DNA from 3 places in the Paenarthrobacter sp. genome. Region 3 is predicted to be linked to each of the others. Evidence: riboswitches for the same ligand, from Rfam matches in the RefSeq annotation. Region 3 holds a riboswitch; each other region holds the start of a gene.
The links. Region 3 has a riboswitch for thiamine pyrophosphate ahead of thiC (phosphomethylpyrimidine synthase ThiC). Riboswitches for the same ligand answer to the same signal wherever they lie in the genome.
Positions count from the first base shown of each region.

Region 1 (10,470 bases), on a different contig from region 3:
GCCGTCCTGTACGCCGGAGAAGTCAACTGGGACGCAGTTAACCTTGAAGGCCAGCCGCGCCGGATCGAGAACGCCCTGAAGTCCGGCGACTCCGTCCTGGTCCAGGTCACCAAGGACCCCGTGGGACACAAGGGTGCCCGCCTCACCAGCCAGATCTCCCTGCCGGGCCGCTACCTGGTGTACGTACCCGGTGGTTCCATGACCGGCATCTCACGCAAGTTGCCCGACGTCGAACGCAACCGCCTCAAGCGCATCCTGAAGGACCGCCTGCCGGAAAACGCCGGTGTCATTGTTCGCACAGCAGCTGAGGGTGCGTCGGAGGAAGAGCTCACCCACGACATCAACCGGCTGCGTGCACAGTGGGAAGGCATTGAAGGACAGGCCTCGTCCACCAAGGTCCTGGCTCCGGAACTGCTCTACGGCGAACCCGACCTCACCATCAAAGTGGTCCGTGACGTCTTCAACGAGGACTTCTCCAAGCTGATCGTCTCCGGTGACGACGCGTGGGACACCATCGAAGCCTACGTGACTTACGTCGCCCCCGATCTGGTGGGACGCCTCGAAAAGTGGACCAAGGACCAGGACATCTTCGCCGCGTGGCGCATCGACGAGCAGATCCACAAGGCCCTTGAGCGGAAGGTCTTCCTGCCTTCCGGTGGTTCGTTGGTCATCGACCGCACCGAGGCCATGACCGTGGTGGACGTCAACACCGGTAAGTTCACCGGCAGTGGCGGAAACCTTGAAGAAACCGTCACCAAGAACAACCTTGAAGCGGCCGAGGAAGTTGTTCGCCAGCTTCGTCTGCGCGATATCGGTGGCATTATCGTCATCGACTTCATTGACATGGTCCTTGAATCCAACCGCGACCTCGTCCTGCGACGCATGGTGGAGTGCCTCGGCCGGGACCGCACCAAGCACCAGGTGGCCGAAGTGACGTCGCTGGGCTTGGTCCAGATGACGCGCAAGCGCATGGGAACCGGCCTCCTTGAGGTCTTCGGTGAGCAGTGCGAGCACTGCGCCGGCCGGGGTGTCGTCACGCACGACGAGCCCGTTGAGCACCGGCGCGCCAACGTAGTGGCTGCTGAACATCACCGCCCGCACGCAGAAGCGCAGCAGCCTGCGGGGCGGACCGAACGCAAGCGCCGCCGCGGCAAGGGTGGGGGACCGGCCATTGCCGAAGCCCCCGCGCAGGTCCACACCACCACGTCCGCCCCGGCCGCAGCAACCACCACGGCTGAACCGCAGGATCCTGTCCGTCTAGCCAAAGCCGAGGCAACCAGGGCAGCCTTGGCCACGATTGCCGCTGCAGCGCACGCCGCACACCTGCACGACGACGAAGTTCACCGTGCAGAGGAGCAAGCGCGTGCGGCAGGCCGGCACGAGCCAGATGCCAGCCCCGCACCCGGCGCCGCCGCCGGCGGCGAAGCCACCGGCAGTGAAGCAGGGGCGTCAGCCCGCGGTACTGCAAACACGGATGCTGCAAGCACGGATGCTGCAAGCAGGGAAGCGGCAGTCCAGGAAGCAAGGTCCACTCCTGTTTTGCGTTTCGGCGGGGAAGAAGTTGCCTTGCCGTTCGTTGAACACCACGACGAGCCGCAGGCAGCAAAGCCTGCCATGAGCCTGGATCTCCTGGCTGAAGCGTTCTCGCACCTCGGCGCTGCTCCGGCAGCTGAGGAAGAAGCCGCGCCGGTTTCAGTACCGAAGGCTGCTGAGACCCCGAAGGCTGCTTCTCCGGCACGGGCTGCTGAGGAAGATCCTGAGGCTGCTTCAGCCCCGCGTGGTCGTCGTGGTCGCCGTAACAGGAGTGCCAGCAGGGCTCAGGGCGCGGCCAATGAAACCAGCGTTGAACACCATGACGTAACAGCGTCGGCCACCCGTGGTTCGGCGCATGAAGCCAAGGCGACTGTGGAACCGACCCGGAAGGCACCAAAGGATGAGCCCATCATCCTCGGCGTTGGAGTGCCTGCTTCCGAGCTCTAATCGCACCGAACAAGTTGAAAAGGACCCTGCGCTATCTGCCAAACGGCGGGTAGCGCAGGGTCCTTTTCTGTCGGCACTGTAGGCCACGCATGAGCCGCGTGCATAGTCACATCCGGGCTCCGGCGTGGCCCGGTTCCCGCGCCACGTTGCTTCCCGGCTACGCTTGGGGACTGACACGGGGTGCCGGGCGTTGGGCCAGGCTGAGATCCAAACCCGTTGAACCTGTCCGGTTAGCACCGGCGAAGGGATGTCCTCATGACTGCATCATCATATTCATCGGTGTACCCCTTGGACGCACCGGCTTCGGCCCATCCAACCCCGCGCGTCCTGAGCATTGCCGGCTCGGATCCTTCGGGTGGCGCCGGAATCCAGGCGGACCTGAAGAGCATCGCCGCATTCGGCGGGTACGGCATGGCTGCCATCACGGCGCTCACCGCGCAAAACACCAGGGGGGTCAGTGCCGTCCATGTCCCTCCCGCACACTTCCTGCGTCAGCAACTGGACGCCATTAGTGGTGACATCACCATTGATGCCGTCAAGGTCGGAATGCTCGGCGACGCAGCCGTTATTGACGAGGTCCGGGGCTGGCTCGAAGAGGTGTGTCCCGCCGTCGTGGTCCTTGATCCGGTGATGGTGGCCACCAGCGGTGACCGACTGCTTCGGGAGTCCGCTGAGAAGGCATTGCGTTCGCTGCTCCCTTTGGCCCACCTCATCACTCCGAACCTTCCTGAACTGGCCATGTTGCTGGGGGAGCCGGAGGCAACAGACTGGGCTTCGGCGCTGGACCAGGGCAAGCGGTTGGCAGCCGAGTTCGGGAACACGGTCCTGGTCAAGGGCGGCCACCTCCCAGGGCCGGAGTGCCCCGATGCACTGGTAAACACCAGCGGGCTGCTGTCCCAGGATGTGATCGAAGTGGCAGGTCCAAAGGTTGCAACGCGGAACAGCCACGGTACCGGGTGTTCCCTGTCCTCCGCCCTGGCTACAGTCCAGGCAGGAACTGGTGACTGGGAAGTTTCACTGCGGGAAGTCAAGCCGTGGTTGCTAGGGGCGTTGAGGGCCTCTGACGCGCTGCACGTGGGTCAAGGCAACGGGCCCGTGAACCACTTCCACCACTTCCGGCAGGCATCCAAGCCGGGCGCTTTCGCTGCGGCCATGTGGAACGAAGCCGTCCCTGAACTCGAAGCGATTTACGGACTCCCGTTTATTCAAGGACTTCAATCCGGCGAGCTGCCGGAACGTGACTTCAGTTACTACCTTGCCCAGGACGCTATCTATCTCAATGGGTATTCGAGGGTCTTGGCACGTGCTGGAGCCTTGGCCCCCACGGAGGAAGAACAACTGTTCTGGGCAAAGGCGTCACAGCAGTGCCTGGAGGTTGAATCGGAGCTGCATAGGAATTGGTTGAGCACGCGGGAAGCCTCCACGACAATCGGACCGGTCACCAAGTCCTACGTGGACCATTTACTGGCAACATCCGCTGCCGGCAGCTACGCCGTGGTGCTGGCAGCGGTCCTGCCCTGTTACTGGTTGTACGCGGAGGTGGGTCAGCGGCTTCATGCGGCATACGTAGAAGCCGGCGCGCCTGCGGACCACGCATATGCGGGCTGGTTGAAGACCTACGCCGACGAGGATTTCGCAGCGGCAACAAGGAAAGCGATCAACTTCACGGATGCTGCGGCCGTCGTGGCTTCCGGTACGGAGCGGGCTGCCATGATGGATGCCTTCACTCAGTCATGCCGCTACGAGACAGCATTCTTCGATGCTCCGAGGCTGTTTGCGCAGGCTTCGTTCACCCGCGCTCAGTAGCTTTCCACGCACGTATATGAGACCGATTGGAGCGACACGTCTGCGCGTCGCTGGTTGGATCGCGTTAATCTCGCCCAAACACTGTAGGCTGTATGGGCACGGTGCCGGGAGAGTCCGTTACAACTGGTGACGCAAGTCACGAGGTAGCCTCCGGACCCGGCCTCATTTGCAGCTGAAGGTCAAACTAGCGTAATCTTGATCTTCGGTGCTTACGCCAACACTTGGGTTATGCCCCTTGGAATTGTTCATGGGATGACTCGCGGACTTCGATCAGAAGTCCACGGCGTTGAGGCACAGCGCGAACCAGGGCTGATTCCGGTTCAAGGTTCCGCACGCAAATTTTGTAATAAACGTCGAGAGAAGTGAGTACCCAAGTGGTGTACGCGATTGTCCGCGCAGGCGGCCGCCAAGAAAAAGTTTCCGTTGGAGACTACGTAACGCTGAACCGCGTCCCCGGTGGAGCCGGTAGCACGCTTGAGCTGCCCGCATTGCTCCTGGTTGACGGCGAGAAGGTCACCTCCGCAGCTGCGGAACTGGCCAACGTCAAGGTCACGGCTGAGATCCTCGAGGACCTCCGCGGTCCGAAGATCGTCATCCAGAAGTTCAAGAACAAGACCGGCTACCGGAAGCGTCAGGGTCACCGTCAGGAACTGACCAAGATCAAGATCACCAGCATCGCGTAACTTTCGTTACCCGCTGTTCAGGTTTTTCAGTTTCCCCAGAAATTTAGAGGCAGGCATTTCACATGGCACACAAAAAAGGCGCGAGTTCCACTCGCAACGGTCGTGACTCCAACGCTCAGTACCTGGGCGTCAAGCGTTTCGGTGGTCAGGTAGTTTCCGCTGGCGAGATCATCGTTCGCCAGCGTGGAACCCACTTCCACCCCGGCGCAGGCGTCGGTCGCGGTGGCGACGACACCCTGTTCGCACTGCAGGCCGGTGCGGTTGAGTTTGGTACTCGCCGCGGCCGTCGCGTAGTGAACATTGTTGCTGCTGCAGCTGCAGAGTAACAACAAGTTCTGAACCGGTGGAGCGGGCCAAACGGCCCGCTCCACCGTTCTTTTAACCGCATTACAATCGACTAGGGCGCTTTAGCGCACTGGTTTTTGCAATAACGCTGGCAACAGCAACAAACGCTGTGAGACAGCAACTGAGGAGATTCACGTGGCGAGCTTTGTAGACCGGGTAGTCCTGCACGTATCCGGCGGAACCGGCGGCCACGGCTGTGTCTCTGTCAAGCGGGAAAAGTTCAAGCCGCTCGGTGGACCCGATGGTGGCAATGGCGGCAACGGTGGCGATGTCATCCTGCGTGTATCTGCCCAGACCACAACCCTGCTTGATTACCACCACGCTCCCCACCGCCACGCCACCAACGGTGGCCCCGGCATGGGTGACTGGCGTGGAGGCAAGAACGGTGAAACCCTGATTCTTCCCGTGCCCGATGGCACCGTGGTCAAGACCAAAGACGGCGAAGTCCTGGCCGACCTCGTTGGCGAGGGTACCGAATACATTGCAGCTGCCGGCGGGCAGGGTGGCCTCGGCAACGCATCCCTTTCATCGCAGAAGCGTCGGGCTCCGGGCTTTGCCCTGCTTGGTATCGAAGGTGAATCCAGCGACATCGTCCTGGAACTGAAGTCCATCGCAGATATCGCGTTGGTTGGTTTCCCTTCGGCCGGTAAGTCGAGCCTCATTGCAGCCATGTCTGCTGCCCGGCCCAAGATTGCCGACTACCCTTTCACTACCCTCATCCCCAACCTCGGTGTTGTGCAGGCCGGCGATGTCCGCTTCACTATCGCCGATGTTCCCGGCCTGATCGAGGGCGCCAGCGAAGGCAAGGGCCTGGGCCACAACTTCCTGCGTCACGTAGAGCGTTGTGCTGCGCTGGTTCACGTCCTTGATTGCGGAACACTCGAATCTGACCGCGATCCTCTTTCCGACCTCGCCATCATCGAGGCCGAACTGGAGAAGTACGCAGTAGACATGAGCTACGCCGGTGTTGACGGCGAAGTTGTGCCCTTGAATGAGCGTCCCAAGCTGGTAGTCCTCAACAAGGTGGACCTTCCCGACGGCAAGGACATGGCCGAGTTCGTCCGTCCGGATCTCGAAGCCCGCGGCTACCGCGTTTTTGAGGTATCTGCAACGAGCCACGAGGGCTTGCGCCAGCTCGGCTTTGCCATGGCTGAGATTGTCCAGGCAGCGCGTGATGCCGTTCAGGCCACGCCTCCCAAGGTTGCTGCTCCCGTCCTGCGTCCCCGTGCGGTCAACGAATCCGGTTTCAAGATCCGCCGCGAGGAGAAAAACCTCGAGCCACTGTTCCGCGTCCTGGGTGAAAAGCCAGTGCGATGGGTCAAGCAAACTGACTTCACCAACGAGGAAGCCATTGGCTACCTCGCCGACCGCCTCGCCAAGCTTGGTGTTGAAACCGAACTCTTCAAGGTCGGCGCCAAGCCCGGCGACACCGTGGTAATCGGTGAAGACGATGGCGTGGTGTTCGATTGGGAGCCCACCATGATGGCCGGCGCAGAGCTCTTGGCTACGCCCCGCGGTACAGACATTCGCGTTGCGGACATCGGCGACCGCCCCACTCGTTCACAGAAGCGCGACGAGCAGCTCGAACGCCGCGAAGCCAAGGCCGCTGCGCGGGCTGAGCTTGAAGCTGAACGCAAGGCCGGCATCTGGACAGAATCAGTCAGTGGTCGCCGTGCCCAGGCAGTGAAGGAAAGCCACCTGGATTCCGGTGATGACGACTAGGACCGTCGACGCCCCGGACATAGCTGAGCGACTTGAGCGCCAGGCCCTCGCCACCGCCAAGCGGATTGTTGTCAAAGTAGGGTCATCCTCACTGACCAGCATCAAGGGGGGCATCTCCGAAAAGTCCCTCACCGGACTGGTCAATGCCCTCGCTGAAAAGCGCAATTCCGGGACAGAAATTATCCTGGTGTCCTCGGGTGCTATTGCTGCAGGGCTTGCCCCCTTGGGTCTCGCCAAGAGGCCCAAGGACCTTGCCACGCAGCAGGCTGCCGCCAGTGTAGGGCAGGGACTCCTGATGGCACGGTACACCCAGGCTTTCAACGCCCACGGGGTAACGGTCAGCCAGGTTTTGTTGACCGCCGATGACCTGATGCGCCGGACGCAGCACACGAATGCCTTCAGGGCTTTGGACAGGCTGTTGAACCTTGGTGTTGTTCCGGTAGTTAATGAGAACGACACCGTAGCCACGCATGAGATCCGCTTCGGCGACAACGATCGCCTTGCTGCCTTGGTAGCGCACTTGGTTCGCGCCGATGCACTCGTGCTGCTGTCCGACGTCGACGCCCTCTACGATGGCCCGCCGTCCCAAGGCGCCCAACGTATTCCGCTCGTCCGTGGTCCGCAGGACCTGGAGGACGTGACCATTGGCAAGGCGGGTAAGGCCGGCGTCGGAACCGGCGGCATGATGACCAAGGTGGAAGCAGCGTCCATTGCTGCCGGCTCGGGGATCCATGCGCTCGTCACGTCCACAGCCAATGCTGCGGCAGCCTTGGCCGGGGAGGACGTGGGAACGTGGTTCGCCGTAAACGGCAACCGTAAGCCGGTCCGCCTCCTTTGGCTGGCGCACTTGGCGACCGTTCAGGGCCGTTTAATGCTCGACGACGGCGCCGTGAAGGCCGTGCGCGACCGGCACAGGTCACTCCTTCCCGCAGGCATTTCGGACATTAGCGGTGACTTCGAAGCCGGTGATCCCGTTGAGATGGTTGGCCACGACGGTACCGTGGTGGCACGAGGCCTGGTGAACTACTCTTCGGAGGAACTCCCGCGCATGTTGGGTCGTACAACGCAGGAGCTTGGCCAGGCCATGGGTCGCGGCTATGACCGCGAAGTTGTTCATGTTGACGACCTGGTGCTCCTCAGGGCGTCCCGCTCATCTAAACTTGGAGCATGACTGAAGCGCTGACCCCTGACGCCCCTGTGATCTCCGACGTTTCCGGGACCACCGGCCAGACGCCGGAGAACCCTGCGGCAGGCGGACCGTTGGCACCGGAAGACGTTGAGGCTGCCGTCCACGCAATCGCGGACCGCTCCCGGAAGGCTGCCCGCCGCATGGGGCAGGCAAACCGTGCATGGAAGGACCGTGCGTTGCGTGCCATCGGTGCTGCCCTGGTGGAGAACCGGAAGCACGTGTTGGATGCCAACGCCAAGGATGTTGCCGTGGGTCGTGCCAACGGCACGTCCGCGGCCCTGTTGGATCGTTTGACCCTGACTCCTGCCCGTATTGACGGTTTGGTTGCTGCCCTGGAGAACCTGGCTGGCTTGCCCGATCCTGTTGGCAACGTGGTCCGTGGGCAGACACTTCCCAATGGACTGCGCTTGCGCCAAGTCAACGTCCCCATGGGCGTTGTGGCCGCCATTTATGAGGCCCGCCCGAACGTCACGGTGGACATCGCAGGCCTGGCACTCAAGAGCGGCAACGCAGTAATCCTTCGCGGAGGTTCTGCCGCTGCGAACACCAACGGGGCGCTGGTGCAGATTCTTCGCGAAGCCCTGGATTCCGTAGGCCTGCCTGCTGATGCCGTGCAGACCGTGGACCAGTATGGCCGCGAAGGGGCCAACGTCCTGATGCGCGCCCGCGGTCGGGTGGACGTCCTTATTCCCCGCGGTGGACGCGATCTGATCCAGACGGTTGTAACCAACTCTGCCGTGCCCGTCATTGAAACCGGCGAAGGCAATGTCCATATCTTCATTGACGAGTCCGCGAATGAAGAGATGGCCGTGGAGATCCTCCTGAATGCCAAAACGCAACGCCCCAGCGTCTGCAACACAGTGGAAACCCTGCTGGTGCACTCCGGCGCTACTGTGCTGCCTGCCGTTGCCAAGGCACTGCGTTCGGCCGGTGTCACCCTTCACGTCGATGAGCGGATCGCTTCTGCCTTGGGCAAGGACATTGAAACCGTTCCCGCTGACGATGACGATTGGGCCACCGAATACATGGACCTCGATCTCGCGGTCGCCATGGTGGACAGCCTGGATGAAGCAGTCAACCACATCCGCACCTGGACCACCGGGCACACGGAAGCGATCCTCACCAACAACCTGGCCAACGCTGAGAAGTTCATAGCTGACATTGATTCAGCTGCCGTGATCGTCAATGCCTCCACCCGGTTCACTGACGGAGGGGAGCTCGGGCTCGGAGCCGAAGTGGGTATTTCCACCCAGAAGCTTCACGCCCGCGGTCCCATGGGCCTCACGGAGCTGACCACCACCAAGTGGATCGTCCAGGGCGAGGGCCAGATCCGCGCCTAGTGACGCGGTAACATAGAACAGAAGTCCGGAACGGTTGGGGAGTCCCGCCGTCGAAAATCCTTTGAGAACCAATAGGGGAGAAGATGCTGTTTCAGCAGATCGCCACGTCCATTGCCGCCCAATCTGAAGGTGGCCACGAGGAACTCGCTCCGCTGTGGGCCGAGCCGTGGGTTTTCGGCGTAGTGATGTTCGCCCTCATGTTGGTTCTCCTGTTTGTTACCCTCTCCTACACCAACCTTGGCAACCGACACGAGGCCGTTGAAGAGCACGCCGATCCGCACCGCCAGCACCCGAACAAGCACACCCACGGCCAAGGCCACTAACATTATCGCCGCAACACCGCGTGGGGAGGCGGGGCGCAGGCTCCGGCTGGGCGTGATGGGTGGAACGTTTGATCCCATTCATCACGGCCACCTTGTTGCTGCCAGCGAAGTCGCAGCCAAGTTCGGCCTTGATGAAGTGGTTTTCGTGCCCACGGGGCAGCCTTGGCAGAAGTCTCACAAGCTGGTCAGCAGGCCTGAACACCGCTATTTGATGACGGTCATCGCAACGGCATCCAACCCCAGGTTCACAGTGAGCCGGGTGGATGTTGATCGTCCAGGCCCGACGTTCACCATTGACACCCTCCGGGATCTCCGTGCAGAACGTCCGGAGGCCGACCTCTTCTTCATCACTGGTGCAGATGCGTTGGCGCAGATCCTTTCGTGGAAGGACGTGGACGAATTGTGGTCCTTGGCCCACTTCGTCGGTGTGACCCGTCCCGGACATGAACTGCACGACATGGGCAGGGACGACGTCAGCCTGTTGGAAGTTCCCGCCATGGCCATCTCCTCTACGGATTGCAGGACCCGCGTTGGGGCCGGTAATCCCGTCTGGTACCTCGTGCCTGATGGAGTTGTACAGTACATCGCAAAATATGGACTGTATGCAGCGCCGGCCAACGCAGCGGATCTGACACCAGCATTGTCCGGATCAGACGACCAAGCACGTACTGAATGAGTTTTGAATGAGCAGCCAGGACCAGCGACCCATCCGCAGCAGGCGCGAGCTTCGACGTGCCCGGGAAGAACACCCCGAGGTCGAGCAAGTGGATACCTCCGCGCCTGCGGACGTAGAAAACCTTCCTCAAGCCGATCGCACGAACGGCCGCAATCGACGTGCCGCGGACGTCCCCGTGGACGCCGTGGGACCGGCTGGACAGGAACGCTCCTCTCAAATCCGTGCCCGTGATCGTGCCGCCTTGCGCACCATCAAGGAGCTTGCCGACAAGGAGGAGCAGCTCTCCGGTGGGGGAGCGCCCACTCGTCGCCAGCTGCGTCTCCAGCAACTTCAGGCCGAAGTTGCTACCTCCATGAATCCCATTGTTCCGGCGCCCGCGCCCACAAAGGACGCGGGTCAGTCGGAG
Region 1 covers NZ_JAPSHI010000018.1:21,334-31,803, reverse strand. The annotation lists gene RIF72_RS13785 (Rne/Rng family ribonuclease) at 1-1,980, shown strand, start outside; TPP riboswitch at 2,147-2,245, shown strand; gene thiD (bifunctional hydroxymethylpyrimidine kinase/phosphomethylpyrimidine kinase) at 2,236-3,786, shown strand; gene rplU (50S ribosomal protein L21) at 4,161-4,469, shown strand; gene rpmA (50S ribosomal protein L27) at 4,532-4,795, shown strand; gene obgE (GTPase ObgE) at 4,950-6,536, shown strand; gene proB (glutamate 5-kinase) at 6,526-7,707, shown strand; gene RIF72_RS13755 (glutamate-5-semialdehyde dehydrogenase) at 7,704-9,065, shown strand; gene RIF72_RS13750 (hypothetical protein) at 9,149-9,388, shown strand; gene nadD (nicotinate-nucleotide adenylyltransferase) at 9,444-10,064, shown strand; gene RIF72_RS13740 (hypothetical protein) at 10,072-10,470, shown strand, end outside.
Region 1: another riboswitch for thiamine pyrophosphate. It lies ahead of thiD (bifunctional hydroxymethylpyrimidine kinase/phosphomethylpyrimidine kinase); the one in region 3 lies ahead of thiC (phosphomethylpyrimidine synthase ThiC).

Region 2 (10,470 bases), on a different contig from region 3:
AACGATGTCGGCGCGGACGTTAAAGTCAGCGAACGACTTTTCTTCGATCTCGTGGGGCGCCTCATCAGAGATGATCGTTTCCTCGGGCTCGATTGATTCGGTTCCGGTGGAGTCCGTCAGGACTTCGTGGGTATGCAATTCACTCACAGGGAGTTTCCTTATTCATTTGGGCATTGGCGCTGCATGCTCAACGGCGGCGGCGGAGCCGTACCGGAGCACGAACGGGCGCGCAAGCAAGTCCAGTGGAAGCCGATCGCGGGCTATCTAAGTACTGGCACTGGTGACCAGTTGGTACATCTCAAGATCGCGTAGGGGCGGGCTTGTTGAGTTCAAAAATTAACTGAATCAACGACCGGGCATCCATTACTACAACCCCAGTCTATCCTCTGAGGGCCGGAAAGCCCGGATCGCCGGATGTACGGCTTCAAGGCAGCAACTGGAACCTGATCTCGCGGCTGGCGATATCAGCCTTCAGAAGCCGCACCCGAACCTTGGTTCCGGACTCCATTTCTCCGTCGCACCGGGCCGTAACAGCGGGGTCTGCGATTTGCACGACGCCAAACGGTCCGTTGCCGTTTCCGTTGCCGTTTCCGTTGCCTCTGGCGGCTCCGTTGGAGGGCTTGGACCCGGAAATAACCACAGCCTCGAATTCCTGGCCGATGTGGTTGGCCACCAGCGCCGCTTCCACGGTGTCCAGTGCCGCCCGCTCGAGTCGTCCGGCCAACTGATCCGAGGCTGCCATGATCTCGGGCAACGACGGTAGGGCCTCACGAGCCCACGCCGGAATGTCGTGGTTATTGCTGAGGGCTTCGCAGATCACCAGGACAAAGCGATCGATGAGGCGCCGCAAAGGTGCCGTGGTGTGGGCATAGGGAGCCCCGATAGCTGCTTGGATGACATTGGCCGGAACATCACCGTCAAAGGGCGTGTAGCCGGCACCGCGGAACAACGTGCCGGCCGAATGCAGGATGGCAAGTTGTTTGGGATCGGATGCATCCAAGGTCCGCAAGTATTCGCCGTAGCTGACTTGTCCGTCCCAAGGTTTGCCGAGGGCAGTTGTTTGCCGCTTGAAATGGAGTAGTGACCGATCATCAGGTGCGGGCATGGTGCGCAAGATGCCCACTTTTCCATCGAGCATCATCCGCGCGGCGGCCATGCCTGTCATGAGGGAGATCTGCGCGTTCCAGTCCTCAATCGGCAGGGAGGGCGCCGCCGCGATTCTGTACCCGCCGCCGTCGGTCGCTTGGACTATTTCCTGTTCCGGCATATTGAGGCTCGCGCCGCCCCGCTGCCGTTCCAGTTCGACGCGCTTCAGTCCCACTTCTTTGAGGAGCTGAAGAACGGGTGGGGCTGTTCCGTCGTCGATCTGTTGTTGCGCGCCCTTGTAGCTCAGTTTGGCCCTGCTGCGCACAGTCGCGCGGGCAACGGTGACAGCCAGAACTTCAGCTTCCGCGTCCAGGTCGAAATCCCAGACGAAAGCACTGCAGTCCTGGCCGGCCAGCAGGCTTCCGGCGTTCTCACTGATGACCTCCGGATGCAGTGGGATTCGGCCATCAGGAGCGTAGAACGTCTGCCCGCGTTGACGCGTTTCGGCATCAAGTGCGCCGCCGGGAGCCACAAAAGACGGCACATCGGCGATGGCATAAAGGACCTTGTATCCGGCACCGGTCCGTTCAATGAAGAGGGCTTGGTCCAGGTCGGTGGACGTCGCGGGGTCGATGGTCACGAAAGGAATGTCCCGCAGGTCCTGGGCCGGCAACTCAAGGGCCTCCACCGCTTCCTGCGCCTCCTCCACCGCTTCTGCTGGGTATTCGCCGGGGAGTTCCAGCTCCGTCCTCAAAGCAGCAAGGGCCGCAGCAAGCTGGTCCGACGAGTCGTCGACGTTGGGCGCAATCCGATGATGTGACACGAAAATCAGGTTAGCCCGAATTGGGCCGATAGTCTTGGATCATGGGCACTTCCCCGGACGCCGCAGCCTACGCCGGACAACTCTCCACGGAGTTGCTCGGAGCCATGGCGTACGGCGAGCTGTCCGCCTTTGGGCGGCTATCCCTGGACTCCCGCCACGCGCCCACGCTTCATGACAGGTCCGTGCTCGCTAAGATCGCAGTAGGGGCCTATGGCAACTTTGCCGTCCTCAACAACCGGTTGTCGGAGATGGGCCTGGATCCGGAACAGGCCATGCTGCCGTTTCAGCGCTCCTTCGATCACTTCCACGAGCGCACCAAGCCGGGGGACTGGTTCGAATCCGTGATGAAGGCCTATGTCATCGATACTGTGTCATCAGATTTCTATAGAGCCGTTTCCATGTTCCTCGACCCAACAACGCAGCATTTCGTTGAGCGCGTTGCCTCCCCCGATCAGGCCACGGAAGTCCTTCGCGTCCTGCTCAGGCGGGCCTTGGCAGATGACCCGCGCCTCGCTTCGCGATTAGCGCTGTGGGGCCGCCGTTTGGTGGGAGAAGCGTTGACGCAGGCGCAGCGTGTCGGCATGGAACATCCCCTGCTGGGACCAATACTGAAAAACGGCGGGGACGCGCGTGCCGCGGTGAAAACGCTGACGACGGAGCTCGCCGATAAGCACGCCCGCCGGATGACCGGCCTCGGGCTGACCGCCTAGCCCGCGGATCGCACGCACGTCCGCCTTTCCCTAGACGGTATCCAAAGCTTCCAGCAGCGACTTGGCTGCCGCCGTCGGGTCCGTTGCCGCTGTGATGGCACGGACCACCACGATCCGGCTGGCGCCCGCTTTCACAACTTGCTCAACGTTACTGAGATCGATGCCGCCAATGGCGAACCAAGGAAGGGTCACGCCGTCTGAACGCTTGACCGCTTCTGCGGCATATGTGACCAAGTCCAAACCAACCGCAGCGCGGCCTGGTTTGGTGGGTGTTGCCCACACCGGGCCCACACAAAAATAATCCAGTCCCAAGGGCCCTTGGGAGGTGGCCACGGCTGCATCGATTTGTTCCGTTGTGTGAGTGGAGAGGCCGATGCCGGTGACGTTCGGCAGAAGGGTCCGGGCGGCCGTCAGGGGCAGGTCCTTTTGCCCGATGTGGAACACGGGGGCCCCGGAAATACTGGCAACATCGGCCCGGTCATTCACAGCCCACAGCCGGCCGTGCCGTTGTGCGACGCTCCGCAGGACGGCCAACATCTCCAGTTCTTCGGCAGCTTCCAGAGTCTTGTCGCGGAGTTGGATGATGTCCACGCCGCCCTCGAAAGCAGCGTCGACGAAGTCCTCAAAATCGCCCTGCTCCTTACGGGCATCTGTGCACAGGTAGAGGCGGGCGGAGGCAAGAGCGTCAGGCTGAGTCATGGGAACCAGAGTAGTTCCTCTAAACTGGGCACGTACTGCGGGAGCCGCGACATTCGTCATATGACTGTCCGGCTGAGAGGGCTTCAGCGCCGACCGCTTGACCTGATCCGGCTAGTACCGGCGTAGGGAAGGAAACGAATGGCAGATCCCCGCCATACCCCTCTTCATGCAGACGTTGCAGTCATTGGTGGCGGCGTCATCGGCCTCGGCATCGCCCACGAAGCCCGGCGATTGGGCCGATCAGTTGCGCTGATCGACCCCGCACCTGCTTCGGGCGCCTCCTTCGCAGCGGCCGGCATGCTTGCACCCGTCAGCGAACTCCATTACCAAGAAGAAGACCTTCTTGACTTAATGCTTGAGTCTTCCCAGCTATGGCCCTCCTTTGTGGACGGCCTGGATCAAAGTGCAGGGGACAGCGGATACCGCACGACGCCGACCCTTGCCGTGGGTGCCGATGCAGCCGACCGCCGGGCGCTCGCAGACCTGAGGTCGGTACAGCTTGCGGCCGGTTTGGGCGTCGAACCTCTCGCCCTGCGGGGTGCGAGGCAACGGGAGCCGCTCCTCAGCCCGCAGATTTCCTGCGCATTCGACATACCGGCCGACCACCAAGTCGATCCGAGGAAACTGGCGGCATGCCTCTTGGCAGGACTGGCAAGCCATTCGCCAAGCGACAGTTCCTGGGTGCCGGGAGTCGACGACGGATTCGCCATTGCTTCCCGGGCGCGCGGTTTGCTGTGGGAAGGCGGGCGGGTCGCAGGAGTGGACCTTGAGTCAGGAGCCGCCGTCCTCGCCGGAGAGACCGTGGTAGCCAACGGGCTGGGGGCGTCCCAACTTACCGGTCTCCCTGATGGCCTCAAACTTCCGGTAAGGCCGGTCTACGGGGACATCCTCCGGCTTCGCGTCCCTGATCACCTGCGGCCCTTGGTCACATCAACGATTCGCGGGATGGTCCGTGGGATGCCTGTCTACATCGTCCCCCGGGACGACGGAACTGTGGTGATTGGAGCCACGCAACGCGAAGATGGGTTGTCAGCGCCTTCCAATGCGGTATCAGCCGGTGGCGTTTACCAATTGCTGAGGGACGCCCAAGTATTGGTCCCCGCAGTGGCTGAACTGGAACTCCTTGAAGCAACCGCCCGCGCCCGCCCCGGAACACCGGACAACGCTCCACTGCTCGGACGGGTCGGTGCTTCCGATGGCGACGTCGAGGGCCTGGTGATCGCAACAGGATTCTTCCGCCACGGAGTCCTCCTGACTCCCGTGGCCGCCAAGATCGTCGGAGAACTCATTGTTAGTGGCTCGGCGGACCCCCGATGGGTCCCCTTTATGCCCCATCGTTTCGCGAGCAACGCCCCTGTTGCCCGAGCACTCACGCCAGCAGCACGAACCACTACCAAGGAAACAGCATGAACATTAAAGTGAACGGAACCGACCACGCAGTCTCTGATGACGCGTCCGTCAGTACCCTCGTTACCGCCGTCACCGGTCGCGCCTTGGACCCTCGCGGACAGGCGGCCGACGGCGGCAAGCTGGGAGTCGCCGTCGCACGCAATTCCGAGGTGGTGCCGCGCAGCCAATGGGCCGTGACGGCGCTCGCCGACGGAGATGAACTCGAACTTGTAACAGCAGTCCAGGGAGGCTAATCATGACAACAGCAAACGTTGACGTCCACACCACTGACGTTCGCACCGACGCGCTGGTGATCGACGGCGTCGAATTCGGTTCCCGCCTCATCATGGGGACCGGAGGCGCGCCGAGCCTCGACGGCTTGGGATCAGCGCTCCTCGCTTCGGGGACGGAGCTCACCACAGTGGCGATGCGCCGCTATTCGCCCGCCGAAACAGGCTCGCTGTTCCAGCTCTTGGTGGACCATAACATCCGCGTGCTGCCCAATACTGCCGGTTGTTTCACGGCCAAGGACGCTGTGATGACAGCTGAACTGGCTAGGGAAGCACTTGAGACCGATTGGGTGAAGCTGGAAGTCATCGCAGACGAACACACGCTCCTTCCCGACGCCGTGGAATTGGTGGATGCAACCGAACAACTTGTAAACCGCGGCTTCAAGGTTTTCGCCTACACCAATGACGATCCCGTGCTTGCGCTCAGGCTCGAGAATCTGGGTGCAACAGCCGTCATGCCCTTGGGATCGCCCATCGGAACCGGCCTTGGCATCCTGAACCCGCACAACATTGAGCTCATCGTGTCCCGGGCCTCCGTACCCGTGGTCCTCGACGCGGGGATCGGAACAGCCTCCGATGCTGCCCTCGCCATGGAACTGGGGTGCGACGCCGTCCTGCTTGCCACCGCCGTAACGCGGGCGCAAAACCCCGTGCAGATGGGCGAGGCCTTCAAACACGCTGTGATCGCCGGTAGGCTGGCCAAGCAGGCGGGCCGGATTCCACGGCGGGAGCACGCGCTCGCATCCTCGGCGATGGAGGGCCGGGCAGAGTTCCTCTGATGAAGGAGCAGTCATGGCAGGCACGGAAGACCAACTGACCGAAGCAGCCATCAACGATGCCCTCAGGGCCCTTCCAGACTGGAAGTATTTAGATGGTCTGGTGACGGTTTATAAAACCTCGACGGCGGCGGACGCGCTTGCGTTGATTGCCACGGTTGGACAGATCGCCGAGGAACAAAATCATCATCCGGATCTGGAGTGGCGCTACAACAGGGTCTTTGTTCGCTACGTATCCCACGATGCGGGCGGCCAGGTGACGAAACGTGACGTTGCCGCTGCCACCGCTGTCAGCGAAGCGGCCGCAAGGATGCATGCAGCCGCCCAGCCGGACCGGTATCCGGCGTCATGAACCGCCCAGATGGCAGTAACACCAATCCCAAGCTCGACCATTGGTGTTACTTGACCATTGGTGTTAACTGCCATCTCGCGGGCTTAAAGCGTTAGAGCCGCAGGGCCTTGGTGAGCGCCACAGTATCGTGCTTCGTCCGGCTCCGGCCCAGAAAGAGCACCACAGCAACCGCCGCGGCAGTCCCGAGCACCATCGGCAGGACCCACGGAATCCACGTTGCGCCCGGCTGGTAACCCAATCCGGCGCTGATGAACGCGATCCAGCTCAGGGTGCCGACAGCTGCTGAGACGCCGGCCGGCAGTGCAATTCCGTATTTGCCGTGCCGCTTGTCGTTGGCCCACACGATGAATCCGGTGGCAATGGTGGCCAAAACCACCACGACGAGAGAAAGCATGAAAACTCCTTAGCGGACGACGGGACGCGGGGATTGGGCTAGAGGGCGCCGAAGCCTACGCGGCGAACTTCCTCGGCGCCGATCTCCACATAGCCCAAGACGTTGCCGGGAACGATGATCTGGCGGCCCTTCTCGTCCGTTAGGCGAAGTTCGGAGCCCTTGGTCACGGCCTCGGCCACGATCTTGGCAACCGCGTCGGCATCCAAAGCGGATTCGAGCACGATCTCACGGCCAACGTTCTGAATGCCGATCTTTACTTCCACAGCAAGGCCTCCAAGCCAATCAAGGGTTAAGTCAGTCCTCTATTTGTAGCCTAGGACTCTTTGGGGAATCGACTGATTCCGCGCCAAGCTAAACGATAGATCAGATCACTGGCCACATCGAGGTCCAGGTTTCCGTCCGTTTCAAGCCAATACCGGGCGCTGACCTGCGCCATTCCGGCCAAACCCCGCCCAAGGAGCTGCGCTTCAAGAGGGGGAAGCTTGGTGTCCTCGGCAATGACGTGGGCCACGGCGTCCGCAAACGTTTTGTTGAATGTCTCCAAACGCGAACTGACGTCGGGGTCATTAATGAGGTCCGATTCGAATACCAGGCGGTGGGCTTGGTCGTCGTCGGCGATGAACCTGTAATAGGCGCGCATGACGGCCTTGACGCGTTCCTTGTTGTCCGTGGTGGAGTTCAAGGCGTCGAGCATGAGCTGTGTCAAGGTTGCCAAGTGGCTGTCCAAAAGAGCCATATAGAGCTCGCGCTTGGACGGGAAGTGCTGGTAAAGCACTGGTTTGCTTACATGTGCGGCTTCTGCGATCTCGTCCATGGCCGCCCCATGGAAGCCGTTGGAGACGAATACTTCCAAGGCTGCGTTCAGCAACTGTGCGCGGCGCTCGTCCCGCGGCAATCGTGGGGAACGCGTTGTACCTGCCCGTTCCAGCTTGGCCGGTGCTCCATCGTTTGCCCGTGTGCCGTCAGCCACAGTCTGCCGCCTTTCCTTTGCAGTTATGACTACTCTACCGGGGGGTAATATGACCGGGCGGCATCTGCAGGCATACATTGGGGTATGGCCTCAATTGTTGCTGCCCCCGCTGCTGCGCCCGCCGTCCTGCCGCCCCTCGTTGAACCGGCCGCCGAACTCACGCCGGCCGAGGTGGAGAGGTACTCCCGGCACCTCATCATTCCCGAAATTGGCGCCATGGGCCAACGCAGGCTCAAGAATGCAAGAGTCCTCGTCATTGGCGCGGGAGGCCTTGGTTCTCCTGCCCTGCTCTATTTGGCCGCCGCGGGCGTGGGCACTCTTGGCATTGTGGACGACGATGTGGTGGACCTCAGCAACCTGCAGCGACAGGTAATCCATGGCGTGAAGGACGTGGGTACGCCCAAGATCGAATCTGCGCGCAATGCCATTGCAGAGCTCAATCCTTTGGTCAACGTGGTCCTACATGACGTCCGGCTCGACTCTTCCAACGCGCTGGAGCTGTTTGCGCAATATGACCTCATCCTGGACGGGGCCGACAACTTTGCCACGCGGTACCTCGTGAATGACGCCGCTGCCATCCTCGGGAAGCCCTACGTCTGGGGCTCCATTTTCCGTTTCGATGGGCAAGTGAGCGTCTTCTGGGCCGAACACGGGCCCACCTACAGGGATCTCTACCCTGAAGCGCCTCCCGCAGGGTCTGTGCCGTCCTGTGGCGAGGGCGGGGTGTTCGGCATGCTGTGTGCAGCTGTTGGATCGCTCATGGTCACTGAGGCCGTGAAGTTGATCACCGGCGTCGGGCGTTCATTGCTCGGCCGTGTGGCGCTCTTTGACGCTCTTGGTGGCAGCTGGCGCGAGATTAGGGTCTCCAAGGATCCGGAGGCCGAACCCATCACGGAACTGACTGACTACGAAGCCTTCTGCGGCGTGACGCCACCGGCGGCCGCGGACCAGGCGCACACTGTTACCGCCAGGGACCTCGCAGGAATGCTTGCCGAGCGGGAGCTCGGGGATCGGGACTTTGAACTCGTGGATGTCCGTGAGTCCGGCGAGCACAGCATTGTGAGCATCGATGGCTCCCGCCTCATTCCGCAAGGCCGTATTCTCTCCGGCGAGGCGTGGGTAGAGCTGCCGCAGGACAAGGACATAGTGTTCCACTGCAAGGCCGGGACGCGCTCGGCCACAGTCTTGGAAGCGGCACAAAAGGCGGGTTATACCCGCGTCAGCCATCTCGACGGCGGTATTCTCGCCTGGGTGCGTGATGTGGAGCCGCAGAAGCCCGTCTACTAGGCATAGGTGGGTGCGCAGCTAGTACGGCCAAGCCGGCGGTGGGCCGCCCAACTAGGGCGGTCAGGCGCTTTCGGAGCGGAGTTGCTCGTGATCCACCGGGCACTCGGCGGCAGGGGCAACAGGCCGGGGCTGTTCCACTTGGATACCGTAGAGGGCCTCGAGTGCGGCAACGTAGTCGTCCTGCTGGCCGTTGGCTGCCAGTTCACGCGCCCGGACGGTGGGGATGTGCAGGAGCTGCTTGACCATCCGGCGTAGGGCGAACTCCACCTCTTCGGCAGCAGCAGTACAACCGTGACGGGCGCGGACTTTTTCCATTTCCGCGTCAAGGACGTTCATGGTGTGGCGGCGGAGCGCCACGATGGCGGTGTCCACGGAGCGGGCTTCGCGTTCGGACTCGAATGAGGTGGCAGCGCCGTTGACGATTGCGCTGGCCTGCGAGAGTGACTCTGCTTGTTCCTGGGGTGCAGCGAGCCGGACGGATTCAAGCGTCAGGAGTTCAACGCCGTCGAGTTCGCCCACTGCGGGGTCGAAATCATGGGTGAGGGCGAGGTCAATCGCGATCAAGGGCTTGCCCGAATTTGCCCGGACCCGGGCAAGGTCTGCGGCCTCCACCCGGTTGTCGGAACCGCTGCAGCCGATCATGACGTCTGCTGCGGCAACAGCAGCGGGAAGAGTGTCGGCGTCGAGTGCTGTTCCGCCGCGGGTCGCCACGAAGCCTTCGGCGCGGCCGGAAGAAGAATAAACGGAAACATCCGTGCAGCCGCGCTCACGGAGGAGTGACATGGTAGCGCCGGCGTAGGCCCCGGTTCCGAAGACAACCACTTTCTTGGTGGACCAATCGTCGTTCTCGGCGAGGTCGGTGGCCAGGTCCAAGGCGACAGACACGATGGAAAGCCCACGCGATCCGAGGGCGGTTTGCGCACCAACATCCTTGGCGGTCTTGGATGCTGCCTGGAAGAGGCGCACGAGGCCGGAGCTGGCGGTGCCTTCCTGCTGGGCGGTGATCAGTGCCCGTCGAACCTGGCCTGCAATTTCACGCTCACCCACTACGGCTGAATCCAGTCCGGCGCTCACGGCGAAGAGGTGCCGGGTAACGTCCGGGCCGGTATGTGTCGCAAAGGAGCGGGAGACGAGTTGTTCATTGAGGCCGCTGAGTTCGCTGATCTGTGAAACGAGGGCGGAACGGGCTGCCTCAAGGTCAGCGCCGTTGGCAGTTTCGCCGTAAACCTCGTAGCGGTTGCACGTGGCCAGGACCACGGCTCCGGAAACCACAGAGGAGTCTGTCAGGGCTGCCGAGGCAAGCTCAGAGGAACCGTTGCTCAACTGAGCGACGGTTTCGAGGTCGATGTCGGCGTGTGTAGCCACCAATGAGAAAAGAACCACAGCACCCCAATCATAGCTTTTTCGTAGCCCGGTAGAACAATGTGGCGCCGTGGTGATCCACACGCAGGCGAGTGATCCCGGCCACAACGGCCCGGGCGGGGCGCGACGTGACAGCTTGTCGTTATCTTTTGCCTCGGATTTTCGGCACAATCGAAGGCATGACTTCAAGCGCGGCAGCATCCAACAGTACGGCCTCCAACGCCCCGGCGGGAACCCTCGACGCCAACCACCCGCTGAAGGACGGTCGCACCTCGGACTCGCCGCTTATTACGGCATACCGCGGCGGCGCCCCTTCGCGCAGGCCGGTATGG
Region 2 covers NZ_JAPSHI010000001.1:287,820-298,289, reverse strand. The annotation lists gene RIF72_RS01335 (DEAD/DEAH box helicase) at 1-147, opposite strand, end outside; gene RIF72_RS01330 (RNB domain-containing ribonuclease) at 425-1,909, opposite strand; gene RIF72_RS01325 (ferritin-like fold-containing protein) at 1,951-2,619, shown strand; gene thiE (thiamine phosphate synthase) at 2,650-3,318, opposite strand; TPP riboswitch at 3,346-3,464, shown strand; gene thiO (glycine oxidase ThiO) at 3,457-4,728, shown strand; gene thiS (sulfur carrier protein ThiS) at 4,725-4,961, shown strand; gene RIF72_RS01305 (thiazole synthase) at 4,964-5,776, shown strand; gene RIF72_RS01300 (4a-hydroxytetrahydrobiopterin dehydratase) at 5,790-6,125, shown strand; gene RIF72_RS01295 (hypothetical protein) at 6,217-6,519, opposite strand; gene RIF72_RS01290 (DUF3107 domain-containing protein) at 6,558-6,782, opposite strand; gene RIF72_RS01285 (TetR/AcrR family transcriptional regulator) at 6,833-7,567, opposite strand; gene moeB (molybdopterin-synthase adenylyltransferase MoeB) at 7,574-8,776, shown strand; gene RIF72_RS01275 (glutamyl-tRNA reductase) at 8,837-10,159, opposite strand; gene hemE (uroporphyrinogen decarboxylase) at 10,318-10,470, shown strand, end outside.
Region 2: another riboswitch for thiamine pyrophosphate. It lies ahead of thiO (glycine oxidase ThiO); the one in region 3 lies ahead of thiC (phosphomethylpyrimidine synthase ThiC).

Region 3 (10,470 bases):
CGGGCCGGGTCCACGCCTTCCTCGGCAGCGTAATCCGGAACCGTTCGTTCTCCGAGGGTTCCCGTGGTGTATCGGGCACGGCGTGTGGAATCGGTGTACGGGGCTTTGATGCTGCTGGCTCGCAGGACCGTCCCCACGGCGTCACGCAGGTCCCTTTCCTCGATGGTGGCTGGCGCGTCGATGGCCAGGAAAGCCATGATGTGAAGGAGGTGGCTCTGGATCATGTCGCGGAGCGCCCCGGCGGTGTCGTAGTAACGGGCGCGGCCCTCAAGTGCCAGGTCCTCGTCAAAGATGACCTCCACTTTCTCGATGTGATCGCGGTTCCACACCGGTTCCAGGAACGTGTTGGCGAAACGAAGACCCAGGATGTTCAACACCGTGGCTTTGCCAAGGAAATGGTCTACGCGGTGGATGTGGTCCTCGGGCACCAGCGCGGCGAGTGTCTTGTTCAGCTCATACGCAGATTCTGTTCCCGAACCGAATGGCTTCTCCATCACCAAGCGTGTACCCGTGGGCAGCTGATCCTTGTGAAGAACCTCGCAGGCCTTCTGGCTGATGTGGGGCGGTAGGGCGAAGTAGATGGCTACCGGGCCTTCCAACCGGGCCAGCAGCTCCGCCAAAGGCCCGTCTGCCGTGACATCCAGCTGATGGTATTCGGTTGCCGCGGCTACAGCAGCCAGAGCAGCGCGGCCTGTCGCATCGGCTGCATCCGATGCGGCAGCAAAGGCGCCCTGGACCCGTTCCTGCCACTGTTCAGGGGACCACGGGTCAGAACCCGCCCCTACCAAACGAAGCCCGGGTGCCCGGCCGGAGGCCAGGAGCCCGGCAAGCCCGGGCAGGAGCAGCCTCCCTGTCAGGTCCCCCGACGCGCCGAGGATGAGCAACGTTTTTACGGTTCTTTTGCTGGTCACTGTGCCAGCATGCCATCTTGCAGGTGCGACTTGGTACCCTAGATAGTCGAGTCCCCTTGTCGATTCAGATTTGCTGGGTTGAGACATATTTGTTGGGGCAATCGTCAAGACTCTGGCGTGCCGCATTGGCCGCCATTCGTAGACCATCGAAAGAAGTGCACGGCGCGTGTTCAATTCACTCTCTGACCGCTTGACAGCAACCTTCAAGAACCTTCGTGGCAAGGGCCGCCTCACCGAGGCTGATGTCGATGCCACGGTTCGGGAGATTCGCCGTGCCTTGCTGGATGCGGACGTTGCCGTATCCGTGGTCCGCGAGTTCACAGGCCGCGTTCGCGAACGGGCCTTGGGTGCCGAAGTCTCAGGAGCATTGAACCCGAGCCAGCAGATCGTGAAGATCGTCAACGAGGAACTCAAGGAGATCCTTGGTGGCGAAACCCGCCGCATCCGCCTGGCCAAGACGGGCCCCACCATCATCATGCTTGCCGGTCTCCAAGGTGCCGGTAAGACCACCCTCGCCGGCAAACTGTCCAAGTGGCTCAAGGCCCAGGGCCACAGCCCCATGCTGGTGGCCTGTGACCTTCAGCGACCCAACGCCGTGACCCAGCTTCAGGTTGTTGGTCAGCGCGCGGGCGTCCCGGTGTTCGCTCCGCACCCCGGTGCTACGTCCGAGCTCGAGCACCCTGCCGGTGACCCGGTGGCCGTAGCCAAGGCCGGCGTCGAGGAAGCGCGCCAGAAGCTGCACGACGTCGTGATCGTTGACACCGCCGGCCGTCTTGGCGTTGACGCCGAGATGATGGATCAAGCCCGCCGCATCCGTCAGGCCATCATCCCCAACGAAGTTCTTTTCGTCATCGACTCAATGATTGGCCAGGATGCCGTCAACACGGCGATGGCCTTCGATGAAGGCGTCAACTTCACGGGTATCGTGCTCTCCAAGCTCGACGGCGACGCCCGCGGTGGTGCCGCGCTTTCGGTAGCGTCCGTAACCGGTAAGCCGGTCATGTTCGCGTCCACCGGTGAAGGCCTGGACGATTTCGAACTGTTCCACCCGGACCGCATGGCCTCCCGCATCCTGGACATGGGTGACGTCCTCACCCTGATCGAACAGGCCGAGAAGGCGTGGGACAAAGACGAAGCCGCCCGGATGGCGAAGAAGTTCGCTGACCAGGAAGACTTCACCCTGGATGACTTCCTCGCCCAGATGCAGCAGATCCGCAACATGGGCTCCATGAAGAAGATGCTCATGATGATGCCGGGCGCGCAAAACATCCGGCAGCAATTGGAGAACTTCGACGAAAAAGAGATCGACCGCGTCGAGGCCATCGTCCGCTCCATGACTCCGCACGAGCGTGTAGCTCCGAAGATCATCAACGGTTCCCGTCGCGCCCGTATCGCCAAGGGTTCCGGTGTGCACGTGTCTGAGGTCAATGGCCTGCTGGAGCGCTTCGCCCAGGCCCAAAAGATGATGAAGAAGCTCGCGCAGGGTGGTGGCATGCCGGGTATGCCCGGGATGCCTGGCCTTGGAGGCCCCGGCGGAGGACGCAAGGGAGGCAAAAACGCCCCGAAGAAGAAGGCGCGCTCGGGCAACCCTGCCAAGGCAGCCCAGGAGCTGCGGGATGCAGAAGCCAAACGGGCAAACGCAGCCTCGGCAGCCCCCACGGGCGCAGCTTTCGGCCAAGGCGCGGCAGACTTCGATCCCTCATCGCTCAACCTCCCCAAGGGCTTCGACAAGTTCCTGGGAAAGTAAACCGTGGCTGACATCCCAACCGCGCCGCAGTTGGGATGTCGGAGCCGTGGAATAGGCTGAATCAATGCATAAGCAGCGCGTAGCCTTCGTCCACGGCCTGGGAAGTTTCGGTGCTGCGGCATGGCCGAAGCAACATGGCATGGCCCTTGCTTATGATGCACTCTTCCTACGGCGGCACGGCTTTGACTCCGTGGCCGAACCGGTAGAGTCCAACGTGGCGGCCGACGTCGCAATAGTGATCAACGCCTTGGCTGATTCCGGTGGCGGCCATATCGTTGCCCACGAACAAGGCGCCATTTCGGCCATGCTGGCGGCAGTCGAGCGCCCGGACCTTGTGCACTCACTTTGTTTGGTGGAGCCTTCCTGCTTGTCCCTGACCGCTGAGCTTCCGGCGACTGCTTCCTATCGGGCCCTGATGGAACCGCTGTTCGATGTGCGGAGCCAGCTTAACGACGCCGATTACCAACGTGAGTATTACCGGCGCGCTTTCTCTGCCGAGACCGGCGGACTGGACACTCCGGAGGCGCGGCGGTCAGCCCGCAGGCTCCGGCTCCAAGCACCACCGTGGGAAGCCCCGCTTCACATTGTTCCGGGCGTCCCCACACTGGTTCTCACTGGCGGTTGGGAGCCCTTGTATGAGGAGATCGCCGGCTATCTCCAGGAGACCGGTGCCCTCCGCCGTGTGGCAGCGGGTGGACACCGGCCCCAGGATTCCGTTGATGGCGCTCAGGTAATCCGCTCGTTCATCGCAGATGTTGGACGGGCAATGTCAGCTCAGGCTTCCTGAGCTGCTTTCGCTCCCACCCTGGTTCGCCGGTACCTGAAGTTCCGGCAGGTAGACCTTTCCACCTGAGGCCAGGAACTCCTCGCTCTTTTCCCGCATCCCGCTGTACATCCCTGCGATTGCGGCCTGTGACTCTGCCGAACCATACTCGTCACGGATGTCCTGGCTGATGCGCATCGAACAGAACTTGGGGCCGCACATGGAGCAGAAATGCGCGGTCTTCGCTGGTTCAGCGGGCAAGGTCTCGTCGTGGAAGGATTCTGCCGTGACCGGGTCGAGGGACAAAGCGAACTGGTCCCTCCAGCGGAACTCGAACCGTGCCTTGGAAAGCGCATCATCACGCTCATGGGCCCCCGGATGTCCCTTGGCGAGGTCAGCTGCGTGAGCCGCGATCTTATACGTGATCACACCCGTCTTGACGTCGTCCTTGTTGGGAAGCCCCAGATGTTCCTTCGGGGTCACGTAGCAAAGCATCGCGGTGCCGTAGCGGGCGATTTCCGTGGCGCCGATAGCTGAGGTGATGTGGTCATAGCCAGGTGCGATATCAGTAACCAGGGGACCCAGCGTGTAGAACGGCGCACCCTTGCACAGTTCCTGCTGGCGCTCCACATTTTCGCGCACCAGATGGAAAGGAATATGCCCGGGGCCCTCCACCATGACTTGGACATCGAATTCCCACGCCCGTTGCGTCAGCTCAGCGAGCGTATCCAGCTCCGCGAACTGCGCGGCGTCGTTCGCGTCGGCGATGGAACCGGGACGAAGCCCGTCACCCAGGGAGAACGCGACATCGTATTTGGCGAAGATTTCGCACAACTCGTCAAAGTGCGTGTAGAGGAAGTTCTCCTGGTGATGCGCCAGGCACCATCCGGCCATAATTGAACCCCCGCGGGAGACGATGCCCGTGACGCGGTTGGCGGTCAAGGGCACGTACCTCAGCAGAACTCCCGCGTGGATGGTCATGTAGTCCACGCCCTGCTCGCATTGTTCGATCACGGTATCGCGGAAGATCTCCCACGTGAGCTGATTCGCCTCGCCGTTCACCTTCTCCAGCGCCTGGTAGATGGGGACTGTTCCGATCGGAACGGGCGAGTTTCGGATGATCCACTCCCGCGTGGTGTGGATGTCATCTCCCGTGGAGAGGTCCATCACGGTGTCAGCACCCCACTGGGCTGCCCACTGCAGTTTGTCCACTTCCTCTGCAATGGAGCTGGTGACTGCCGAGTTGCCGATGTTGGCGTTGATCTTGACCAAGAATGCCTTGCCAATGATCATCGGTTCTGATTCAGGGTGGTTGATGTTGTTCGGAATGATTGCCCTTCCCGCGGCAACTTCGCTGCGGACCAGCTCAACGTCACAGTTCTCCCGCAACGCAACGAACTGCATCTCCGGAGTCACGACGCCTTGTTTCGCGTAGTGCATTTGCGTGACGGTCTTACCCGCGACGGCGCGGCGCGGCACCGGTTGCGCACCCTTCCACTCCGCTGACGCGGCTCCACGCCGAACCGCGGACTTGCCGTCGTCGAGCAGGTTCCGTTCCCGCCCCGAATACTCCTCCGTGTCTCCGCGGGATTCGATCCATGGTGCACGGAAAGGCTCAAGGCCCACCACGGGATCGCTTCCGGGGCCCGCTGTTCGGTATACCTGCAGAGGCTTGTTGGCTTGCCCATTGGGGGAGGGCTCCAACGCGATCTCCGTGACGGGGACCCGTATGCCGTTGTTTGGATCTTCCAGCCAAGCCAACGAATGGGACTTCAAGGATTGCGTGACGGTTTCCGCCGTATTGATCTGGTTTTGGACTGTATTGGTCTGGTTTTGGGCAGGGCTGTGCTGTGTTTCTGTGGTGCTCAAGGGAATACTCACTTCCTTCGCCGGCATTACCCGGACAGGTTCAACGGTCGCAGACTGCGTCAGTCCGATCTCAGCCCCTGCAGGGGCCCCCGTGTGGTCGTAGACGAAGCTACCACAGCTCCCGACGGGCTCCCAGTCACATGCAGGCACCAGGCTCCATCGCACCTCCCCCCGCTACGCTTTTGCCATGGCCAACATCATCGAATTCAGCGGACCCGTGCTCGTATCGGCAGCCGAAGAACGCCATGGGCTGTGGTCCGTAGACGGCAAGCTGACGTTCGAGCGTCCCTTTGCGACGCCGGACAGGGTGTTGGATGGCTGGGTTCTGCCGGGTTTCGTTGATGCCCACTGCCACATTGGGCTCGGCGCTGGAGGAGCTGTGGACGAACAGGTCACGCAGGCCCAGGCCCAGGCAGACCTCGACGCTGGAACGCTGCTGATCCGCGATTGCGGATCGCCCGGCGACACCCGCTGGGTGCAGCAACGAACGGACTTGCCCCGACTGATCAGGTCGGGTCGGCATATCGCCCGGAGCCGACGTTATCTCCGCGGGTTGGGCCATGAAATTGAGCCCGGAGAACTAGTGGAGACGGTCCGGAAGGAAGCCCACGACGGCGATGGCTGGGTAAAACTGGTGGGCGACTGGATCGATCGCGGTGTTGGAGACCTCGCAGCCTCGTTCCCTGCGAAGATCGTCAAGGAAGCCATCTCGGCGGCGCACGATGAGGGCGCAAGGGTCACCGCACATTGTTTCGGCGAGGCCACCATAGATGACATGCTCGACGCCAATATCGACTGCATAGAGCACGCCACTGGTCTCCTTCCGCGGCATCTGCCGCGCTTGGTGGAACAGTCAGTGCCTATCGTCCCCACCTTGGTCAACATCGCTACCTTCCCGGATATCGCTGCCCAGGCAGGGCCGAAGTTTCCTGACTACGCGGCCCACATGATTCGTCTCTGGGAGCGTCGTCGCGAGCGGGTGCTGGAGGCCTTCGAATCAGGGGTTTCAATTTATGCAGGTACTGACGCCGGCAGCGTGATCAAACACGGCAGGATTGCGGACGAAATGATGGAACTGCACGACGCCGGCCTTCCGCCGGCGGCGGTGCTGCACGCCGCCACCTGGGGCGCCCGTGAGTGGCTGGGAGTCGAGGCCATCGGCGAAGGCGCAAGTGCCGACGTCGTGCTGTGCAGTGACGATCCGCGTCGTCATCCGGGTACCGTCGCGGCGCTCAAGCATGTCGTGCTCAGGGGCAATGTCGTCCGTTAGGAATAAATTGAAGCTTCAAGTAATTTAGATAGGTAAGAAGGTGCCGATGCGCGGCCGCCTCAGAACCCGGGAGCTTCACATGACCTCATCATTCAGCCAGGATCTTCTGCCTGCCGAACTCACCATGGGCACTGTCATGCTCAAGGTGGGCGATATGAAAGTCATGAGCGACTACTATCAGCGGGCACTCGGCCTGGAAGTTGTGGCCGAGCAGGATGGTGGGCTGTACCTGGGGCGCGTGGGAAAGCCCGTCGTCCACCTTGCCCCCGCTGCTGGGTTGCAGATTCCCGGGCGGGGAGAGGCTGGTCTGTTCCACACGGCAATCCTGTTCCAAGATCAGCCGTCGCTGGCCGCGACTATTGCTACGGCCGCGGAGTACGAGCCTCGTGCTTTCGCGGGCAGCGCCGACCACCTGGTGAGCGAAGCGTTCTACTTCACTGATCCCGAAGGCAACGGAATTGAGCTGTACTACGACAAGCCGCGTGAGCTCTGGCAGTGGGACGGCAAGAATGTTGTGATGGACAATGTGGCTTTGCCACCGCAGCGCTTCCTTCAGCAGCACCTGAGTGAAGCTGCGGTGACAGGTCAACGCGAGGCCGCTGCCGGGATCGGACACGTGCACCTGCAAGTGGGTGACGTCGAAACTGCGCAAAAGTTCTACGTGGAGACTCTCGGCTTCGAGCGAACCGCAGGCTGGCATGGCCAGGCACTATTCGTTTCCGCCGGCGGCTACCACCATCACATGGCCATGAACGTCTGGAACAGTCGCGGAGCAGGCCCCCGAAAGGACACGCTCGGCCTCGGGGAGGTTCTGATCGAAGTCCCCGGCAGTGACGACGTCGCAGCGCTGGCCGATCGCTTGAAGGTCGCAGGAGTGCAGAATCATCACACAGGAGCTGAGCTTCGGTTTGAGGACCCCTGGCGGAACAAGCTGCGGGTTGCCGTCCGCTAGCAGCTTGCTGCCACTCCTGCGCAGGCTCCCTCCTGCACAGGCTCCCTCCTGCACTAGGCTGGGCAGTGACGGCACGAAGCCATTCGGATTCGTGCCGCCGCCCCGTCAGCACGAAGGAATGAGAGTACTCTCCATGGGCTTTGCCGAAATTTTTGTAGCCACCCACGATGAAGCACTCAAGCGGGCAGCTGCCCTTGAAAAGGGGGCTGACGTAACCGGCCCCGCCGTGAGGATTGAGGGAATCACCGACTTCGAGGTGGAGCAGTTGGGCGACCTCGCAGGACAAGCTGTCCACGCCGCCGGAGCTGATTATGAGCTTGCTTTGGTTGATGTCACCAGTGATGCGCTCCTGGGCGTTCCTGAGGCCATGGTGCGGGCCTTGGCCGAACTCCTCACCTATGAAAGCGAAGGGGACGCGAACGTCCTCGATGACGTGGCTGCTGCCTGGGCCGCACAGGACGATATGCCGTTTGATGCAGCGCGATCGCGCCAGTACGTCCAGCAGTTGGCCGCCCTTGCCACGGACGTTGAGAAGGCGGAGCGCTCCGGGCTCTTCGTCTGGTCTGAATGAGGCATTGATCCGGACAAGCGCGGCACGTTATAACCGGGGGAGTGGGCAAGAACACGCCGCTCAACATGGGCTAAGTCGTATTTGCTCCGGGCATCTGGCACAATAGACAGGTACTCGATCGGTGCGGCCCCTCTCTCCGTGCTCGTATCTTGTCCTTCGAACCGTCAAGTATGGCCCGCCCCACGGGTGCAAAACGTCGGGTTCACCTCGTTTCAGAAACAGGAGTGACCACAAAAGTGGCCGTAAAGATTCGCCTTAAGCGCTTCGGTAAGATGCGCGCACCGTACTACCGCATTGTCGTCATGGATGCCCGCGCCAAGCGCGATGGCCGTGCCATTGAAGAAATCGGCAAGTACCACCCCACCGAAGAGCCGTCGTACATCGAGGTCGCTTCCGAGCGCGCCCAGTACTGGCTTTCCGTTGGCGCCCAGCCCACCGAGCAGGTTGCCGCGATCCTGAAGATCACCGGTGACTGGCAGAAGTTCAAGGGCCTGCCGGGCCAGGAAGGCACCCTGAAGACCAAAGCTCCGAAGGAAGCCTTCGTAGCCCCGGAGAAGGGTTCCGTCATCATTCCGGAAGCCATCACCAAGAAGGCCAAGAAGGACGAAGCCGAAGCTCCGGCCGAGGCTGAAGCAGAGACCACCGAGGCTGAGTAAGTTGCTGGCAGAAGCGCTCGAGCACTTGGTCCGTGGGATCGTTGACAGCCCTGAGGATGTCAAGGTCAGTGCCAAGAACAACCGCCGCGGGGAATCCCTCGAGGTGCGCGTTCACCAGGAGGACCTCGGACGGGTGATCGGCCGTCAGGGACGCACCGCACGCGCATTGCGCACTGTGGTTGCAGCTTTGGCTGGTGGCGAGCAGGTCAGGGTCGACGTCGTCGATACCGACCGTCGCCGGTAACGCGCTCAGCACTACTTGTCTTAGATCCGGCCCCTTCACCGAATATGGTGGAGGGGCCGGATTGCTTTATCCACATTTTCCTGTCCGTTGCCGCCCGGTGGCGCGGGCACTACAAGAATTCAGAGGAACCCATGCAGCTCCAGGTGGCCCGGATCGGCAAACCCCATGGCATCCGCGGCGAGGTTACGGTGCAGGTTCTCACCGATGCCCCCTCCGAGCGCTTCGTCGCCGGAACGGAGTTCGTCGTTGAGCCCGCCTCCGCTGGACCTTTGACCATCCGCAGTGCCAGGTGGAACAAGGACATCCTCCTGCTTGGCTTCGAAGAAGTTGCCGACCGCAATGCCGCCGAGGTCATCCGTGGGGCGAAGCTCTTCGTCGAAACCGAGGAACTGGACGACGGGGATGATGACGAGGGCTGGTACGAGCACGAGCTCGTTGGCCTCGAGGCCCGGGTCGGTTCGCGAGTGGTGGGCAAGGTTGCCGCCCTCACCACACTGCCCGTTCAGGATCTGTTGACGGTCAAGGCCGACGACGGCAAGGAAATCTTGGTTCCCTTCGTCGAGGAAATCGTGCCGGAGGTCAATGTCGAGGGCGGGTACATCCTGATCACTCCGCCGGCCGGCCTCTTTGAGATCAATGACGAGAATCCCAAGGAGTCCAAGGACGACGCCGGGGATGATGCCTGAATGAGGATTGATGTTGTCAGCATTTTTCCTGAGTACCTGGCTCCACTGGAGTTATCGCTCATAGGCAAGGCCCGCCAGGACGGGTTGTTGGAGCTTAACGTCCACGATCTGCGCACCTTCACCACGGACAAGCACAGGACTGTAGATGACACGCCGTATGGTGGTGGCGCCGGAATGGTCATGAAAGCCGAGCCTTGGGCGCAGGCGCTCGAATCGGTCGCAGCCGCCCGTGAGGGCTCCAGGCCTGTGCTGATTGTCCCTTCGCCGGCAGGGGAGAAGTTCAACCAGGCCTTGGCCTATGAGCTAGCCGAAGAAGAGCAGCTGGTCTTCGCCTGCGGACGCTACGAAGGCATCGACGAGCGCGTCATCGATTGGGCGCAGGAACACTTCACGGTCCGGCCCGTAAGTCTCGGTGACTACGTCCTCAACGGCGGAGAAGTGGCCGTGTTGGCCATGGTCGAGGCCATTGGCCGCCTCCTTCCCGGCGTGGTTGGCAACCCTGAGTCTTTGGTAGAGGAGTCCCACTCCGATGGCCTCCTGGAGTATCCCGTGTACACCAAACCGTCGGCATGGCGGGAACACGACGTCCCTCCGATCCTCCTCAGCGGTAACCACGGCAAGATTGCGCAGTGGCGTCGCCACGAGCAGTTCCGCCGGACGGCTGAGCGGAGGCCTGATCTTATGGAGGGGTTCGACGCCGGTGTGTTGAGTCGCGCGGACCGCCAAGCCCTCGCAGACCTCGGGTACGACGTCGTTGACGGCCGCCTCAAGGCCAGGCCCGGCGGCGACATCGAAAACTAA
Region 3 covers NZ_JAPSHI010000020.1:14,013-24,482, reverse strand. The annotation lists gene RIF72_RS14665 (glucose-6-phosphate dehydrogenase) at 1-911, opposite strand, end outside; gene ffh (signal recognition particle protein) at 1,078-2,658, shown strand; gene RIF72_RS14655 (alpha/beta hydrolase) at 2,723-3,445, shown strand; gene thiC (phosphomethylpyrimidine synthase ThiC) at 3,428-5,290, opposite strand; TPP riboswitch at 5,286-5,393, opposite strand; gene RIF72_RS14645 (amidohydrolase family protein) at 5,478-6,560, shown strand; gene RIF72_RS14640 (VOC family protein) at 6,640-7,512, shown strand; gene RIF72_RS14635 (hypothetical protein) at 7,631-8,083, shown strand; gene rpsP (30S ribosomal protein S16) at 8,320-8,739, shown strand; gene RIF72_RS14625 (RNA-binding protein) at 8,741-8,983, shown strand; gene rimM (ribosome maturation factor RimM) at 9,115-9,669, shown strand; gene trmD (tRNA (guanosine(37)-N1)-methyltransferase TrmD) at 9,670-10,470, shown strand.